2 regions of the Clostridium sp. DL-VIII genome follow, and region 1 is predicted to be linked to the other one. Evidence: riboswitches for the same ligand, from Rfam matches in the RefSeq annotation. Region 1 holds a riboswitch; the other holds the start of a gene.
The links. A riboswitch is a leader RNA that binds a small molecule or an ion and turns the genes downstream of it on or off. The one in region 1 is predicted to bind thiamine pyrophosphate.
Positions count from the first base shown of each region.

Region 1 (8,132 bases):
TGAATTTAGAAGTGAATTAGGGCTTTCTGAAAGTAAGGTTACAACAGACGATATGAATTTCACAGTAGAAACTGTATCTTGTCTTGGAGCATGCGGACTAGCTCCAGTTTGCACAGTGAATGACGTAGTATATCCATCAATGACACCAGAGAAGGCAAAGGATATAATCAAGCAATTAAAGGAGGAGATAGCTAATGAAAATTAAAACAAGAGAAGAATTAAATGCTGTAACATCAAAGTTTAAATTATCATTAGACAGCCAGTATAAACAGATATTAGTATGTGCAGGAACTGGGTGTGTGGCAGGTGGTTCATTAGATATTTACAAAAGATTGCATGAAATAATAGAAGAAAAGGGTCTCAAGGTTACTTTGGAGTTACAAGAAGAACCACATGGTGACATGATAGGGTTAAAGAAAAGCGGATGTCATGGATTTTGTGAAATGGGACCATTACTAAGAATTGAACCAATGGGATGGCTATATATAAAGGTAAAAATAGACGATTGTGAAGAAATTATTGAAAAAAGTATTATTTCAGATGAAGTAGTAGAGAGGTTAACCTATAAAGAAGGTAATAAATGTTATAGTAAACAGGAAGAAATTCCATTTTATGAAAAGCAGACTCGTGTAGCTTTGGAAAATTGTGGGCATATTAATGCAGAGTCAATTGAAGAATATTTAGCCGTTGGTGGATATAATGCTACGGCTAAAGCTCTTTTTGACATGACTTCCGAGGAAATAGTGAAGGAAATATCAGAATCTTATCTCAGAGGAAGAGGTGGAGGAGGATTTCCTACAGGCAAGAAGTGGGAACAGGTATTAAAGCAGACTGAGAGTGAAAAGTATATAGTGTGTAATGGTGATGAAGGTGACCCAGGCGCATTTATGGATAGAAGCATGATGGAAGGTAATCCACATGGTGTGATTGAAGGAATGATAATAGCAGGTATTGCGACTAAGGCACATCATGGATACATTTATGTTCGTGCAGAATATCCACTTGCAGTTAAGAGGTTACGAATAGCTATAAATCAAGCTATTGAAAAAGGGCTTTTAGGTGAAAATATTTTAAATTCCGGATTTGATTTTGATTTGCATATAAATCAAGGAGCAGGAGCATTTGTATGTGGTGAGGGTAGTGCGTTAACTGCTTCAATTGAAGGAAGTCGTGGTATGCCAAGGGTAAAACCACCAAGAACTGTAGAACAAGGTCTGTTTGGAAAGCCAACAGTACTTAACAATGTTGAAACCTTTTGTAATGTTCCACAGATAATTAATAAAGGTGCTGAGTGGTATAAGACTATGGGTACCGAAAATAACTATGGAACTAAAGCTTTTGCCCTTACTGGAAATGTTAATAATACAGGTCTTATAGAAGTACCAATGGGAACGACTTTAAGAAAGGTAATCTTTGATATTGGAGGAGGAGTTAAGGATGGAGAATTCAAGGCAGTACAAATTGGTGGCCCATCTGGCGGATGTCTTTGCCTTCATGCACAGCATCTTGACTTACCTTTAGATTTTGATTCTTTAAAGAAAGTTGGTGCTATGATTGGCAGCGGCGGCTTAGTTGTTATGAACGATAAGAATTGCATGGTAGAGATGGCGCGTTTCTTTATGAAATTTACTCAAAATGAATCTTGTGGTAAATGTATACCATGTAGAGAGGGTACAAAGAGAATGTTGGAATTACTCAATGAAATAGTAGAAGGCAGAGGAACATTAGAACACATTGATATGCTAGAGGAATTATGCGAGACAATTTCTGATACTGCACTTTGTGGACTTGGAAAGAGCGCAGCATTCCCTGTCAGGAGTACTTTAAAGTACTTTAGGGATGAATATATTGCTCACGTTGTAGATAAGAAATGCCCTGGCGGAGTGTGTAAAGCATTAATGTCCTATGAAATTGACAAAGAGAAATGTAGAGGATGTTCAAAATGTGCTAGGATGTGCCCAGTACAAGCTATTTCTGGAGAGATAAAGAGCCCTTATACCATTGATAAAACAAAATGTATTAAGTGCGGCAGTTGTATAGAAGGGTGTGCTTTTAAAGCAATTAAAATAGTTTAAGCATATCTTCTTATATTAATTTCCTTCACGCTTTTGCATTAAAGAGAAATATATAATAACGGAAAGGATGATAATAACTATGTCAAAATATATGATAATTGATGGTGAAAGGGTAGAGTTTGATAATGAAAAAAATATTTTAGATTTAGTCAAGAAAGCTGGTATTGATCTACCAACACTTTGTTACTATTCGGATTTATCAATTTATGGGGCTTGCAGAATGTGTGTTGTTGAAGATGAAAGAGGCAGCATTATAGCATCTTGCTCAACTCCCCCAAAGGACAAGATGATAATTAAGACTAACACACCTAAGCTTCATAAGCATAGAAAGATGATTTTGGAATTATTGCTTGCTGCTCACTGTAGAGATTGTACTGTATGTGAGAAGAATGGTAAATGTAAACTTCAAAAATTGGCATTACGTTTTGGTATTACAAACATTCGTTTCAAGAGTAGTGAGGTAAAAGCAGAAATTGATATGTCGTCAAAAGCAATTGTCCGTGATCCAGGCAAGTGCATCTTATGCGGTGATTGCGTTAGAATGTGCAATGAAATACAAAATGTAGGTGCAATTGATTTTGCACATAGAGGTTCTGATATGGTTGTAAGTCCAGCCTTCGGAAAGAAATTAAGTGAAACAAATTGTGTAAACTGTGGACAATGTGCCACTGTGTGTCCTACAGGTGCAATTATTATTAAGAGTGATGTTAAGAATGTTTGGAAAGCTATATTTAATCCTAAACAGAGAGTAGTCGCACAGGTTGCACCAGCAGTAAGAGTAGCCTTAGGTGAAGAATTTGGAATGAAATTTGGCAAAAATGTAATGGGAAAAATCGTTGCAGCTATGAGAAGGGTAGGCTTTGATGATATTTATGACACTTCTTTAAGTGCAGATCTTACTGTTATTGAAGAATCTAAGGAATTTTTAGAAAAGTTAGAAATAGGTGATAATAAACTTCCTTTATTTACTTCTTGCTGCCCAGCGTGGGTTAGATATGTGGAAACAAAGCATCCAGAGTTATTACCATACGTATCCAGCTGTAAATCTCCGATGCAGATGTTTGGTTCTGTTATTAAGGAATACTTTAAGGAGAAAGATGTAGAGGAAGGTAAAGAAACTATATCTGTAGCAGTCATGCCTTGTACCGCTAAGAAAGCAGAAGCATCCAGAGATGAATTCATAAGAAATGGAATTCAAGATGTGGATTATGTAATAACTACAACAGAATTAAGTGCCATGATTAAAGAAATTGGTATTAAGTTTGATGAAATGGAAGCAGAATCTCTGGATGCACCATTTTCTCTATATTCAGGTGCTGGTGCGATATTCGGTGTTACTGGCGGAGTAACAGAGGCAGTTATTCGTAATGTTGTTAGTGATAAAACTTCTAGCGCTTTAAACGAAATAGAATTTATAGGAGTCCGCGGTATGGAAGGAATAAAAGTCTGTGAACTTTCTGTAGGGGATAAGAATCTACGTATCGGAATTGCAAGTGGACTTAATAATGTAGAAACTTTGATTGAAAAAGTAGGAAGCGGAGAAGAGAAGTTTGATTTTATAGAAGTTATGGCATGCCCAGGTGGATGCATATGCGGAGCAGGACAACCATTCATTCTAGGTGAAGATAAGATTCAAAGAGCAAGAGGATTATATAAAGTAGATAAGGTGGCTCAAATTAAGAGAAGTGAAGAAAATCCTATAGTTAAATCTTTATATAAAGGGCTATTAAGAGAACGATCAAAAGAGCTATTACATGTTCATTATATGAATGGTAGGTAGTAGGTAAGAAAAAATTCTATGCAAATTAAGGATATCTGATTTTCTAGAAATTAAAAATGGCTAATGTAGTAATTTATTGTTTCATAAAGAAAAGTTATGCTTCAGTTTAGTAGCTAAAGAAGTATAACTTTTTTTATTTAAGAGGGATATTAAAAATACATTTACAATAGGAAAATATTATTATATACTTTTCATAAGTGAAAATATTACTAGGGGTGCCTTTAGGCACGAGTAAAAACAATAGATCGATATAAATTGCCTATTATTTTTATTCATGTGGCTAAATGCTGAGAGAGTATATTATATGCTCAACCCTTTGAACCTGATTTGGTTAGAACCAACGCAGGGAAGTGAGTTTAATTATGCTATTATTATGCGTAAAGAATAAGCTTTCTTCTTTTGTTGGAGAAAGCTTTTTTGTTTAGAAAAATATTTTTAAAATGTCTTGTAAATTAAACAAGGAGTTGATAATATGCTTGAATTTAGAGACGTTACCTTCAAATATCCAGATGATGACTATAGGATTATAGAAGATCTATCATTTTCTTTAGAAAATGGAGAGTTTATTTCGATTATAGGTACCAGCGGTAGTGGTAAAAGTACTATTTTCAGATTGATAAATGGGTTAGAGAAATTTGAAAGTGGAGAAATTTTAATAAATGGGATTTCAATAAAAAATATAAAGAATTATAGTGCTTATATGCCTCAAAAAGACTTGCTTTTCCCATGGAGAACAATAAGTGAAAATCTTAGTCTGCCAATGGAATTACAAAAAATTAATAAAAGAGATAGAGAGAAAAAGGTGATTGAAATTCTTGAGGAGATTGGACTTTTAGAATATAAAGACAAATTTCCAAAAGATCTATCAGGTGGGATGAGGCAAAGAATATCATTTGCGAGAACAATATTAACTGGTTCTAATTTATTACTTTTAGATGAACCTTTTAGTGCATTGGATTCTTTAACTAAAATTTCAATGCAGGAATGGCTTTTAGAGGAATGGGAACGACTTAATAAAACAATAGTGTTTATAACTCACGATGTTGAGGAAGCAATTTTTTTATCAAAGTCAATATTTGTAGTGAATGATAAACCTATAACTCAGCTAGAGAAAATAGAAATTCCTCTGGAATATCCACGGAATAGAAGTATGCTTCAGAGGAGTGAAATAGTTAATTTAAAAGAAAGCCTTATAAGCAGACTTAGACAGAAGGTGAAATTATGAAAAAAAATTTGCCTGCAATTATATTAACAACAATACTTTTAGTGCTTTGGCAAGTTATAGCAATGATAATAAATGCTCATTACATATTACCATCACCAACGCAAATTTTAGTGAAGTTATGGGAACTTAAGGAACCTTTATTTTTAGTACATCTGCCAGCAACTATGGGAGTGACAATATTAGGACTTTTCATTTCAATTATTTTAGGATTAGCACTTGCTATATTTATGGACATGAGTGAAAAAGTAGAGAATGCTTTATATCCAGTTGTAATAGCATCTCAAACTATACCAACTACAGCTATTGCACCCCTTTTCGTACTCTGGTTTGGGTATAGTATATGGAGCAAGGTCTTGGTGACAATACTAATAACCTTTTTCCCAATAGCAATAGCTGTTCATGATGGGTTTAAAGCCACAAAAAGAGAAATGGAAGAACTTTTAATAACTTATGGTGCAAGCAGAAAAGACATTTTTATAAAACTTAAAATTCCAACTGCACTTCCATATTTCTTTTCAGCAATTAAAATGGCGGTGCCACTTAGTATAATAGGTGCAGCAATAGCCGAATGGCTTGGAGCACAAAGTGGACTTGGGTATTTTAGTAAAAGAATGATGACTCAGTTAGACGGTGCAGGAGTGTTTGCACCAATTGTATTGCTATCACTTATTGCAATTATTATAGTTGCGATTGTAAATATAATAGAGAAAAAGGTAATCAAATGGAGGAAGGAGATTTAATTAATGAACAAAAGAATTTTAGCATTTGCAATGTCATGTTTAATGATTTTTGCAATGGTAGGCTGTAATAAAGCAGCAAATCAATCAGAAGGAAGTAAAGGTAAAGACCTTGAAGAGGTAAACGTTGTTTTGGATTGGTATCCAAATGCGGTTCATGGATTTATTTATGAAGCTATTGAGAAGGGGTATTATGAACAAGAAGGATTAAAGGTAAATATAGAGTTCCCTTCAAATACCAACGATGCTATATCACTTACTGCAGCAGGAAAGGCTGATTTAGGGATATATTATCTTCAAGATGTGGCAATGGCAAGAGGAAATGAAAACATTCCTGTAAAATCTGTAGGGGCAATTGTTCAGTCACCATTAAGCATAGTACTTTCATTAAAAGATAAGAATATAAAGAGTCCCAAAGATCTTGTAGGAAAAAAAGTAGGGTATGGTGGAACAGCACTTTCTGAATCTATTATTTCAACAATGCTTGAAAATGTAGGAGAAAAAAAGGATTCAGCACAAACTGTTGATGTAGGTTTTGATCTAATGAGTTCTATGACAACAGGAAATGTGGATGCAACAATAGGCTGCTTTATAAATCATGAGGTTCCAGCGCTAGAAGAACAAGGATATGATCTTAACTATTTCTCCCCAACTGATTATGGAGTTCCTAATTACTATGAACTTGTTTTTGTTGCAGGAGAAGATAATCTAAATAAGAATTCAGATAAAATAGCAAGATTCTTAAGAGCTTCTAAAAAAGGTTTTGAAGATATGAAAGCTAATCCAGATGAAGCATTAAATATATTAATGAAGAATCAAAATGCAGAAAACTTCCCACTTAGTGAAAATGTTGAGAAGAAGAGTTTTAGCACTTTAATTCCAGTCATGGAAACTAAAGATGCTGAGTTTCTATCACAAGATCCAAAGGTATGGCAGGATAATATCGATTGGCTTGCGAAGAAAGGATTGCTTAAGAAATCATTTGATGCTTCTGAGGTTGTTGAAAATTTAAAATATTAGAGCAAATAAATGAAACACTAGTCATATAAAGATTAGTGTTTTTTTGTGCAAAAATTTTTATATCATAAGAAGAATTAAAATATTGACATCTAATTCTACAGAGCGTAGAATTAATTCTACAAGGTGTAGAATTAAACAATATGAATAGAAAAGAGGTTAAGCTGTGAAATTGATGAAGATTTCTGAATCAGAAATGGAGATTATGAAGATTATTTGGAAAAAAGAGGAGCCTGTTGCTACAGCAACTATTTTAGAAGAATTGCCAAAGGAAAATTCATGGAAGACAACTACGGTAATGACGCTTTTAAGCAGGCTTGTTGAAAAAGGAATTTTAAAAGTTAAAAAAATAGGGAAGTTAAATCATTATATTCCTAAAGTTACAGAAGAGAAATATAAAGCAGTTCAAACTAATATGTTTTTAGAGGATATGTATAATGGATCAATCAAAAATTTTATGGCGACATTATATAATAATAAAGATATTAGTGAGAAGGATATTTCAGATTTAAAGAAGTGGATTGATGAGGTATAAATATGGATAACATAGCTTTTATCTTAAAGATGTCATTAAGCGGCAGTATTTTATTTTTGATTATTTTATTATTTAGGCCGCTTACCAAAAAAGTATTTAGTTCTAGTTGGAATTATTATATTTTAGTTATCGTACTTTTTAGTTTTATTGTTCCTATGGGAAGCTTTGTTAAGTTACCTAAAGAATTGGATTACAAGTTACCAATAGTACAGATAGAAGCCTTTAATAATCGGAGCAGAGAATTAAATATGACAGAGATAGACAGGAAGGATATTGATGAGGGAAATAATGGTGCAGGCCTTCAGGAAAATAATAAGTTAGAAATTACAAGTCAAAGTAGTATAAAAGAAAAATCAAAAGGAATTTATGAAATACTTCGTAAAAATATAATGTTTTATATATGGCTGATAGGCGTATGTGTATGTTTAATGAAGGAGATTTTTATTTATAGATCTTTTTATAAAAAGCTGAAAAATTTAAGTACCGATATTACAAAGGAAAAGATGAGCGATGTATTGAGTAAATGCAAGGCAGAATTAAAAGTAAATAAAAAAATAATAATAAAGGAATGTGATTATATAAAGAGCCCAATGATTACAGGAATAATTAATCCAGTGATTACTCTCCCTAAAATGGACAATAATGAGGAGAAGGTTGAAATAGTTTTAATGCACGAATTAATTCATTATAAGCGTAAGGATTTATGGATAAAGATCATTGCACTTATTGTAAATATGTTAAATTGGTTTAATCCTTTAACATA
Region 1 is NZ_CM001240.1:5,096,634-5,104,765, reverse strand. Features, by position in the region: gene CDLVIII_RS23510 (NAD(P)H-dependent oxidoreductase subunit E) at 1-205, shown strand, start outside; gene nuoF (NADH-quinone oxidoreductase subunit NuoF) at 195-2,075, shown strand; gene CDLVIII_RS23500 ([FeFe] hydrogenase, group A) at 2,155-3,855, shown strand; TPP riboswitch at 4,057-4,221, shown strand; gene CDLVIII_RS23495 (ABC transporter ATP-binding protein) at 4,328-5,080, shown strand; gene CDLVIII_RS23490 (ABC transporter permease) at 5,077-5,820, shown strand; gene CDLVIII_RS23485 (ABC transporter substrate-binding protein) at 5,824-6,837, shown strand; gene CDLVIII_RS23480 (BlaI/MecI/CopY family transcriptional regulator) at 7,010-7,369, shown strand; gene CDLVIII_RS23475 (M56 family metallopeptidase) at 7,372-8,132, shown strand, end outside.

Region 2 (8,132 bases), 2.7 Mb from region 1:
AATTGAGGGTGTTGAAGCAATATTAGTTACAGAAGATAAAAAGGTATATACCACATCAAGCATTAATGAAATTTTTATAGTAACAGATGAAGAATTTACCTCAGAAAATAAATAAGATACAATAGCGGAATAATAGGCAATCATAAGACTGTCTATTATTTTTTGGTTTTATAAGTGTAATTCTCTATTAATTTCACATTTTTAGCTATTCTCAGCAAATTCTAAGCTTACACTAAGGTTGTCTTAAGGTTTAATTGTTATAATTTTTATTGTTGAAAGGATTAAATAGCGCATTTAGGGCAAGTGATGTTTTTTCTAATAATAAAAAATTAACCATTAATAAGGGATAACTAATAATAGGATAAATAATTCTTAACTCTTTTAATTTGCAGCTATAAAAATATTTCCAGTTATAAAAATACAAGATTTTATTAGAAGGAGAAAAAGAGATGGCTAAAAAAATAAAGAAATCACAGGTCTTAAGGCATGCTGTACAAATAATTATGTTTTTTATAATGCCTGGACTTTATTCCATGACATTTAGTGAAATAAAAACAGTGTACAAAATGATTATAGAAGGTAATTTTAATTTCATTCAAGCATTTCCAAGCTTAATAGAATTCACAGCTGTGATGCTTATAACAATACTAATGGGAAGATGGTTTTGCGGATGGGTATGTACTTTTGGAGCATATAATGATTTTGTATATGCTATATCTAAAAAAATATTCAAAGGAAAATTTAAAATAAGCGAAGAAATTGATTCAATATTAAAATATACAAAGTATGTGATATTACTGCTTATAATAATTATTTCATGGACATTAGGAAGTAATATTTTACAAAGTACAAGTCCTTGGGATGTGTTTGGACAAATGTCTGATGTATCTGGTATATTTAATAACTTATTTATAGGTTTAGTGCTTTTGATTTTAATTACAATAGGAGCAGCGTTTATTGAAAGATTTTTTTGTAGATATTTGTGTCCATTAGGTGCAGTATTTTCTATAATTTCCAAAATTGGAATAGTAAAAATTAATAAACCTAAAACTGATTGTGGAAAGTGCAGAGCTTGTACTATGAATTGTTCTATGGGATTAAAGCTTTATAAAGTGGATGGTGCTAAAGGTGGTGACTGTATCAATTGCTTAAAGTGTACAGAAATATGCCCTAGAGGAAATGCAAATATAAATATTCTTGGACAAGATGTAAATAAAAATTTAGCAGGGTCTGTAGCATTAGCAGCAATGATTGGAACATATGGATTAAGTAATTTTAGTGCAGATGCTTTAACTAAGGCAGGTGTAATATCAAGTGGAACTTCAAATGAGGTTTCTCAAGGTTCTGTTTCCAATAGTTCTGTACAATATAAAGATGGAACATATACAGGAAACGGACAAGGATTTAGAGGAGGGACAACTAAAATTTCTGTAACAATAGCAGGTGGAAAAATAACAGATATAACAACATTATCTGATAAAGATACTTCTAATTATTATAATAGGGCCTTTGGAACTATATCTAAGGGAATAATTTCAAAACAGACAGCTCAGGTTGATACAGTTTCTGGTGCTACTTATAGTTCAAAAGGAATCATGAGTGCTGTAGCTGATGCTTTAAGTCAGGCAAAATAATATATTTAGACACAATTATATTAATTATTAATATAATAATCTCAGGATTATAATATTAATAGGAGTATGAAATAAAATGCCATCTAAAAGCAGAACTAACATAGGCAGAAAACCTGCCGTAATAACAGCAGAACGTGTTAAGAAAAAGAAGGAAACAATTTTAATTGAGGTTGCTAAAGATCAAGTGATAGGCGAACTTATCAACGGATTTGAGGTAATAAAACCTGTTAAAAGATATGGAAAATACTATGTATTAGTAAAGAACAATTAGATCAGTTAAGAATGATAAGTGACAAAGTTAAGAATAAAGCTAACAGAGAAAGTTATGCTAATCATATATAAAACTTAAACATTCACTTTCTAGATTCTTACTTTTAGTAGCATAACTCATAACTTTTAATTTATCACTAAATATTGATTGTTGTTTATAATTTATCACTAAAAATATTGCTTGACGTTTTAAGGTTAATGGTATAATGTTTAAATTGTAAAAGATAATTTTATAATTGAATAACTAGGGGAGCTAATATTTTAGCTGAGATTGGAAAAATTGATTTCCTAGACTCTTATAACCTGATTTGGTTAGTACCAACGTAGGGAAGTATATTAATATTTTTGTGTGCATATGGTTGTTAATGTATCCCGTTGGGATACATTTTTTTTGCTTAAAATATTTAACTTCTTCAAAGTTAATCAATTAAAAAATCTTAAAAAAATAATCTATTTTATTTTTTAGGAGGTCATTAAAATGAAGGAAAGAAGTAAAGCGCAGAAAATTGCATTAAGTGGGGTGTTAATTGGGATTTCTGTGATATTTGGAACATTTTCTGTACCAATTGGAGCGGCCAAGATATCTCCGGTGCAGCACTTTGTAAATGTAGTTGGTGCAATAACCCTTGGCCCAGTGTATGCTCTTGCAAATGCATTTATTACATCACTTATAAGAAATATTATGGGAACAGGAAGTTTATTGGCGTTTCCAGGAAGCATGGTGGGTGCGTTTCTTGCAGGTATTCTTTATAAGAAATTTAGAAAACCAAGTATAGCTGTACTTGGAGAAATAATTGGTACAGGAATATTAGGAGCATTATTAGCTTATCCAGTGACAGAAATTATTTTGGGTAAGAATGTTGCAGTATTTGTCTATGTAATACCATTTATATCAAGCTGCACAGTTGGAGCAATAATAGCATATTTCTTTGTAAATATTCCTGTTATAAAGAAAATGTTAATAGAGAATGAGTCACCAATAGATGAAAAACATAGTACTAATCAAATTTAAATGAAAGGATGATTTTATGTTTAGAGCATTAACTATTGCAGGATCAGATACTTGTGGAGGAGCGGGAATTCAAGCGGATTTAAAATCTTTTTCTGCAAATGGAGTTTATGGAATGAGCGTTATCACGGCTGTAACAGCTCAAAATACCATGGGGGTTTTTGGAATTCAAGATATAAATCCAGAAATGATAGAATCACAAATAGATGTTATTTTTGATGATATTAGGGTTGATGCAATAAAAATAGGTATGGTTTCTAAAATTGAATCAATAAAAGCTATAGCTAAAGCTTTAAAAAAGGTTGAAAAACTACCAGTAATAGTTTTAGATCCTGTTATGATTTCAAAAAGCGGTTTTAATTTATTATCAAAAGATGCTAAGGATACCTTAGTTAAGGAATTATTTCCTTTAGCAACACTAATTACTCCTAATCTACCTGAAGCTGAAGAAATTTTAGGTATAGAAATAAGCAATTTAGAAGAAATGAAGGAAGCAGCTTTAAAACTTAAGGAACTTGGACCAAAGGCTGTTTTAGTTAAAGGCGGACATTTAGAAGAGGATGCAACAGACTTACTATTTGATGGAAAGAACTTTATGTTTTTACCGCAAGAAAGAATAAATACAAAGCATACTCATGGAACTGGCTGCACTTTATCATCTGCTATTGCAGCAAATTTAGCAAAGAATATGAGTATTGATGAAGCTGTTAAAGAAGGAAAGAGATATATAACAGTTGCAATTGAGCATGGTTTTGAGCTTGGTAAAGGTGTAGGACCTACTAATCATTTTTATGAACTCTACAAAAAAGCAAATATTTAAATTAGCTAAGGGTTAAGAAGTAAGAGTTAACTAGCAATAAGATACAATCTTTACAGAATTCTAAAGAAATAGTGGTTTAAAAGTTATGTACTAGAATTAAAAAATTGTAAATTTAAAATTTTGTTATATAAAAAATGTGATAAAGGAGAGAAAATAAAATGAATTATAAAACTCAAATGGAAGCAGCAAGAAAAGGTATAGTTACTAAAGAAATGAAGGTAGTAGCTGAGAAAGAAAAAATTTCAGAAGAAAAATTAATTAAGCTTATAGCAGAGGGTAAAATAGTTATTCCAGCAAATATTAATCATAAATCACTTAGCCCAGAAGGAATCGGTGATGGACTAAGAACAAAAATAAATGTTAACTTAGGCATATCTGGAGACTCAGTGGATTATTGCAGAGAAATGGAAAAAGTAAAAATGGCAATAGACTTTGGTGCTGAAGCTATAATGGATTTAAGTAATTATGGAAAGACTCAAGAATTTAGAGAAAAACTTATTGAATATTCTCCTGCTATGATAGGAACAGTTCCAATGTATGATGCAATTGGATATCTTGAAAAGGATCTTTTAAACATAAAAGCAGAGGATTTTCTTGAAGTAGTTAGAGCTCATGCGAAGGCTGGAGTTGACTTTGTTACTATTCATGCAGGTATAAATAAGAGAACAGTTTCAATATTTAAAGAAGATAAGAGAAAGATGAACATAGTATCTCGTGGAGGATCTTTATTATTTGCCTGGATGGAGATGACAGGAAATGAAAATCCATTTTATGAGCATTATGATGAATTGCTTGAAATTCTTAGAGAGTATGATGTTACAATAAGTCTTGGCGATGCTATGAGACCAGGCTGCCTTGATGATTCAACTGATGCAGGACAAGTTACAGAACTTATAGAATTAGGGTTATTAACAAAGAGAGCTTGGGAAAAAGATGTTCAAGTTATGATTGAAGGACCTGGACATATGGCTATAAATGAAATAGCAGCAAACATGCAGATTGAAAAGAGATTATGTCATGGAGCACCATTCTATGTACTTGGACCACTTGTTACTGATATTGCCCCAGGATATGACCATATTACTTCAGCAATTGGTGGAGCTATTGCAGCAACTAATGGAGCAAACTTCTTGTGTTATGTAACACCTGCTGAACATTTAAGACTTCCAGATTTATCAGATGTTAAGGAAGGAATCATTGCTTCAAAGATTGCAGCTCATGCAGCAGATATAGCTAATGGACTTCCAGGAGCAAGAGATAGAGATAATGCAATGGCAGATGCTCGTCAAAAATTAGATTGGGAAGAGATGTTCAAGGTTGCCATAGATGGAAAGAAGGCAAGAGAATATTTTGAAAGCATACCACCAGAAGACAAACATAGCTGCTCAATGTGTGGAAAAATGTGTGCAGTAAGAACAACTAATAAAATTTTAAATGGTGAAAAAGTAGAACTTTTTGATCAAAAATAAATTTGGAGTATATAATCATGGCATATTTGAACTTGATATTTTCATTCATGTGTCTTATATGATGGAAAAAAGGATTGCTTAAAGGAGGGAGGTTAGTAAGAATTTTGATATTACTATTATTAAAGATAAATTCTTACTGAAGTTTTATGGAGAATAAATTAGTTTTAGAGATTGGGAAGTTATTAGATGAGGTTAGGAATAACAAACCTCTTGTGCATAACATAACTAATTATGTGACAGTAAATGATTGTGCTAATATTTTGCTTGCATTAGGAGCATCACCAATTATGGCAGATGATATTAAAGAAGCAGCAGATATTACTAAAATTTCATCTGCACTTGTAATAAATATTGGTACATTAAACGAAAGAACTATTGAATCAATGATTGCATCAGGAAAAAAGGCAAATGAATTAAACATACCAGTTGTTTTTGACCCAGTAGGTGCAGGGGCATCAGAATTTAGAAATGCTACCACTAAGAGAATAATAGATGAAGTTAAAATAAGTGTTTTACGTGGAAATATGTCTGAAGTAAAATTTATAGCAGGTTTACAAGCAACTACAAAAGGTGTTGATGCTTCAGAAGCTGATACAAAAGGTGGAAGTGATGAAGGCATTAATGTAGCTAAAAATTTAGCTGATAGACTTAATTGTACTGTAGCTATTACAGGTGTAATAGACATTATATCTGACGGGGAAAGAGTAGCTATACTTGAAAATGGAACAAAAATGTTATCAAATGTAACAGGAACTGGCTGCATGACAAGTGCATTAGTTGGAGCATATTGTGGTGCAGGTTCAGATTATTTCATTGCAGCTATTTCAGGAATTATTTCAATGGGAATTGCAGGAGAAATTGCATTTGAAAAGGCAGGGAATATTGGAACAGGTAGTTTTCATATTTCCATTATAGATGCGATAAGTAATTTAAATTCTGAAATAATTAAAAAAATGGCTAAAATTAAAGAATAATAAGACATTTTTTAAGTGTGTTTTAAGCGTATATCTAGTAAAATTAGATATACGCTTAAATTAAATAAAAAAATATTAATAGAGAAATGGAGTGGATTTATATATGAAACCTAAAATAGATTATAGTATCTATCTTGTAACAGATAGGGATTTAATGAGTACAGAGACTTTAGAAGAAGCTGTAGAGCAAGCTATTATTGGAGGATGTACATTAATTCAATTAAGAGAAAAAGATTGTTCATCCCTTGATTTTTATAGTACTGCTGTGAAAGTTAAAGAAATCACTGATAAATACAATGTTCCACTTATAATAAATGACAGATTAGATATTGCACTCGCAGTAGATGCAGCAGGGGTACATGTAGGTCAAAGTGATATGCCGGCAGCAATTGTAAGAAAGATAATTGGGGAAGATAAAATTATTGGAGTGTCAACAGGTTCACTAGAACAAGCTCTTAAAGCACAAAAAGATGGTGCTGATTATTTAGGTGTTGGTGCAATGTATGCAACTGGAACTAAAAAGGATGCAAATCCAACTAGTATGAAAGAGCTAAAGAAAATAAGAGAAAATGTATCTATCCCTATAGTAGTGATTGGTGGAATAAATAAAGTTACAGCTAGAGATTTTAAAGGAATTGGAATTGATGGACTTGCAATAGTTTCTGCTATTATTGCGCAAAAGGATATTGCAGAAGCTGCAAAAGAAATAAGTGAAATATTTAAGCAAATTTAAGATGTAAAATTAATAAATAAGTAGAACTTTTATAAGTAAATTTATTTTCATGCACAAGAACTCTAATCATTTCTTAGAAAAAGATGTATAATATTTTTATGTGTAGAAAACATACTAGGAGGGATTTTATATGAAGATATTAGAATTAAAAAAGGATTTATACTGGACAGGTGTTTTAGATCCTAATTTAAAAGTATTTGATATTGTAATGGAGACAGAATTTGGAACTTCTTATAACTCGTACTTACTTAAAACAAATGAAAGCGTGGTTTTATTTGAAACAGCAAAGGCTAAGTTTTTCGATGAATATTTAGAAGCATTGAATAAATTAGTCGATATTAAAGACATTGAATATATTGTTGTGAATCATACAGAACCAGATCATGCAGGCAGTGTAGAAAAACTTGTTGATATAAATCCTAATATTAAAGTTATTGGGACTCAAGTTGCTATAGGTTTTCTAAAAAACATTGTAAACCATGAATTTAACAGTATAATTGTAAAGGAAAATGAAACTTTAAAATTAGGAAATAAAACTCTACGTTTTATGATGCTTCCTAATTTACATTGGCCTGATACAATGTATACATATATTGAAGAAGATAAAACATTAGTTACTTGTGATTCTTTTGGAGCTCATTATAGCTTTGATGAAATTTTATTAAGTAAGGTTACAGATAATGAGGGATACCTAAGAGCTCTTAAATATTACTTTGACTGCATAATTGGACCTTTTAAAAATCCGTTTATGTCAAAAGCCTTAGAGAGAATTAAAGATTTAGAAATTGATATGATATGCACAGGTCATGGGCCAGTACTTGACTCTCGAATAGACGAAATTATGGAATATTACAAGAAGTGGTGTAATGTTGTTAATCCAAATCCTAAGAAGACAGTAATTATACCATATGTAAGTGCTTATGGATATACAAAGGAATTAGCTTATGAAATTACTAAAGGAATTCAAGAAAGTGGAGATATTGATGTAAGGCTTTATGACATGGTAGAAGCAGATCAAGCTAAGGTACTTGAGGAACTTGAATTTGCTGATGGTATTTTATTTGGAACTCCTACAATAGTAGGTGAGGCATTAAAACCTATTTGGGATTTAACAACATCAATTTTTGCAAGAACTCATTGTAATAAATTTGCCAGTGCTTTTGGAAGCTATGGATGGAGCGGGGAAGCAGTTCCACATATCATAGAAAGATTAAAGCAGCTTA
Region 2 is NZ_CM001240.1:1,306,088-1,314,219, forward strand. Features, by position in the region: gene CDLVIII_RS05940 (FAD:protein FMN transferase) at 1-115, shown strand, start outside; gene CDLVIII_RS05945 (4Fe-4S binding protein) at 450-1,634, shown strand; gene CDLVIII_RS05950 (hypothetical protein) at 1,711-1,905, shown strand; TPP riboswitch at 2,141-2,251, shown strand; gene thiW (energy coupling factor transporter S component ThiW) at 2,383-2,916, shown strand; gene thiD (bifunctional hydroxymethylpyrimidine kinase/phosphomethylpyrimidine kinase) at 2,933-3,733, shown strand; gene thiC (phosphomethylpyrimidine synthase ThiC) at 3,892-5,202, shown strand; gene thiM (hydroxyethylthiazole kinase) at 5,349-6,176, shown strand; gene thiE (thiamine phosphate synthase) at 6,280-6,909, shown strand; gene CDLVIII_RS05980 (FprA family A-type flavoprotein) at 7,040-8,132, shown strand, end outside.
Region 2: another riboswitch for thiamine pyrophosphate. It lies ahead of thiW (energy coupling factor transporter S component ThiW); the one in region 1 lies ahead of CDLVIII_RS23495 (ABC transporter ATP-binding protein).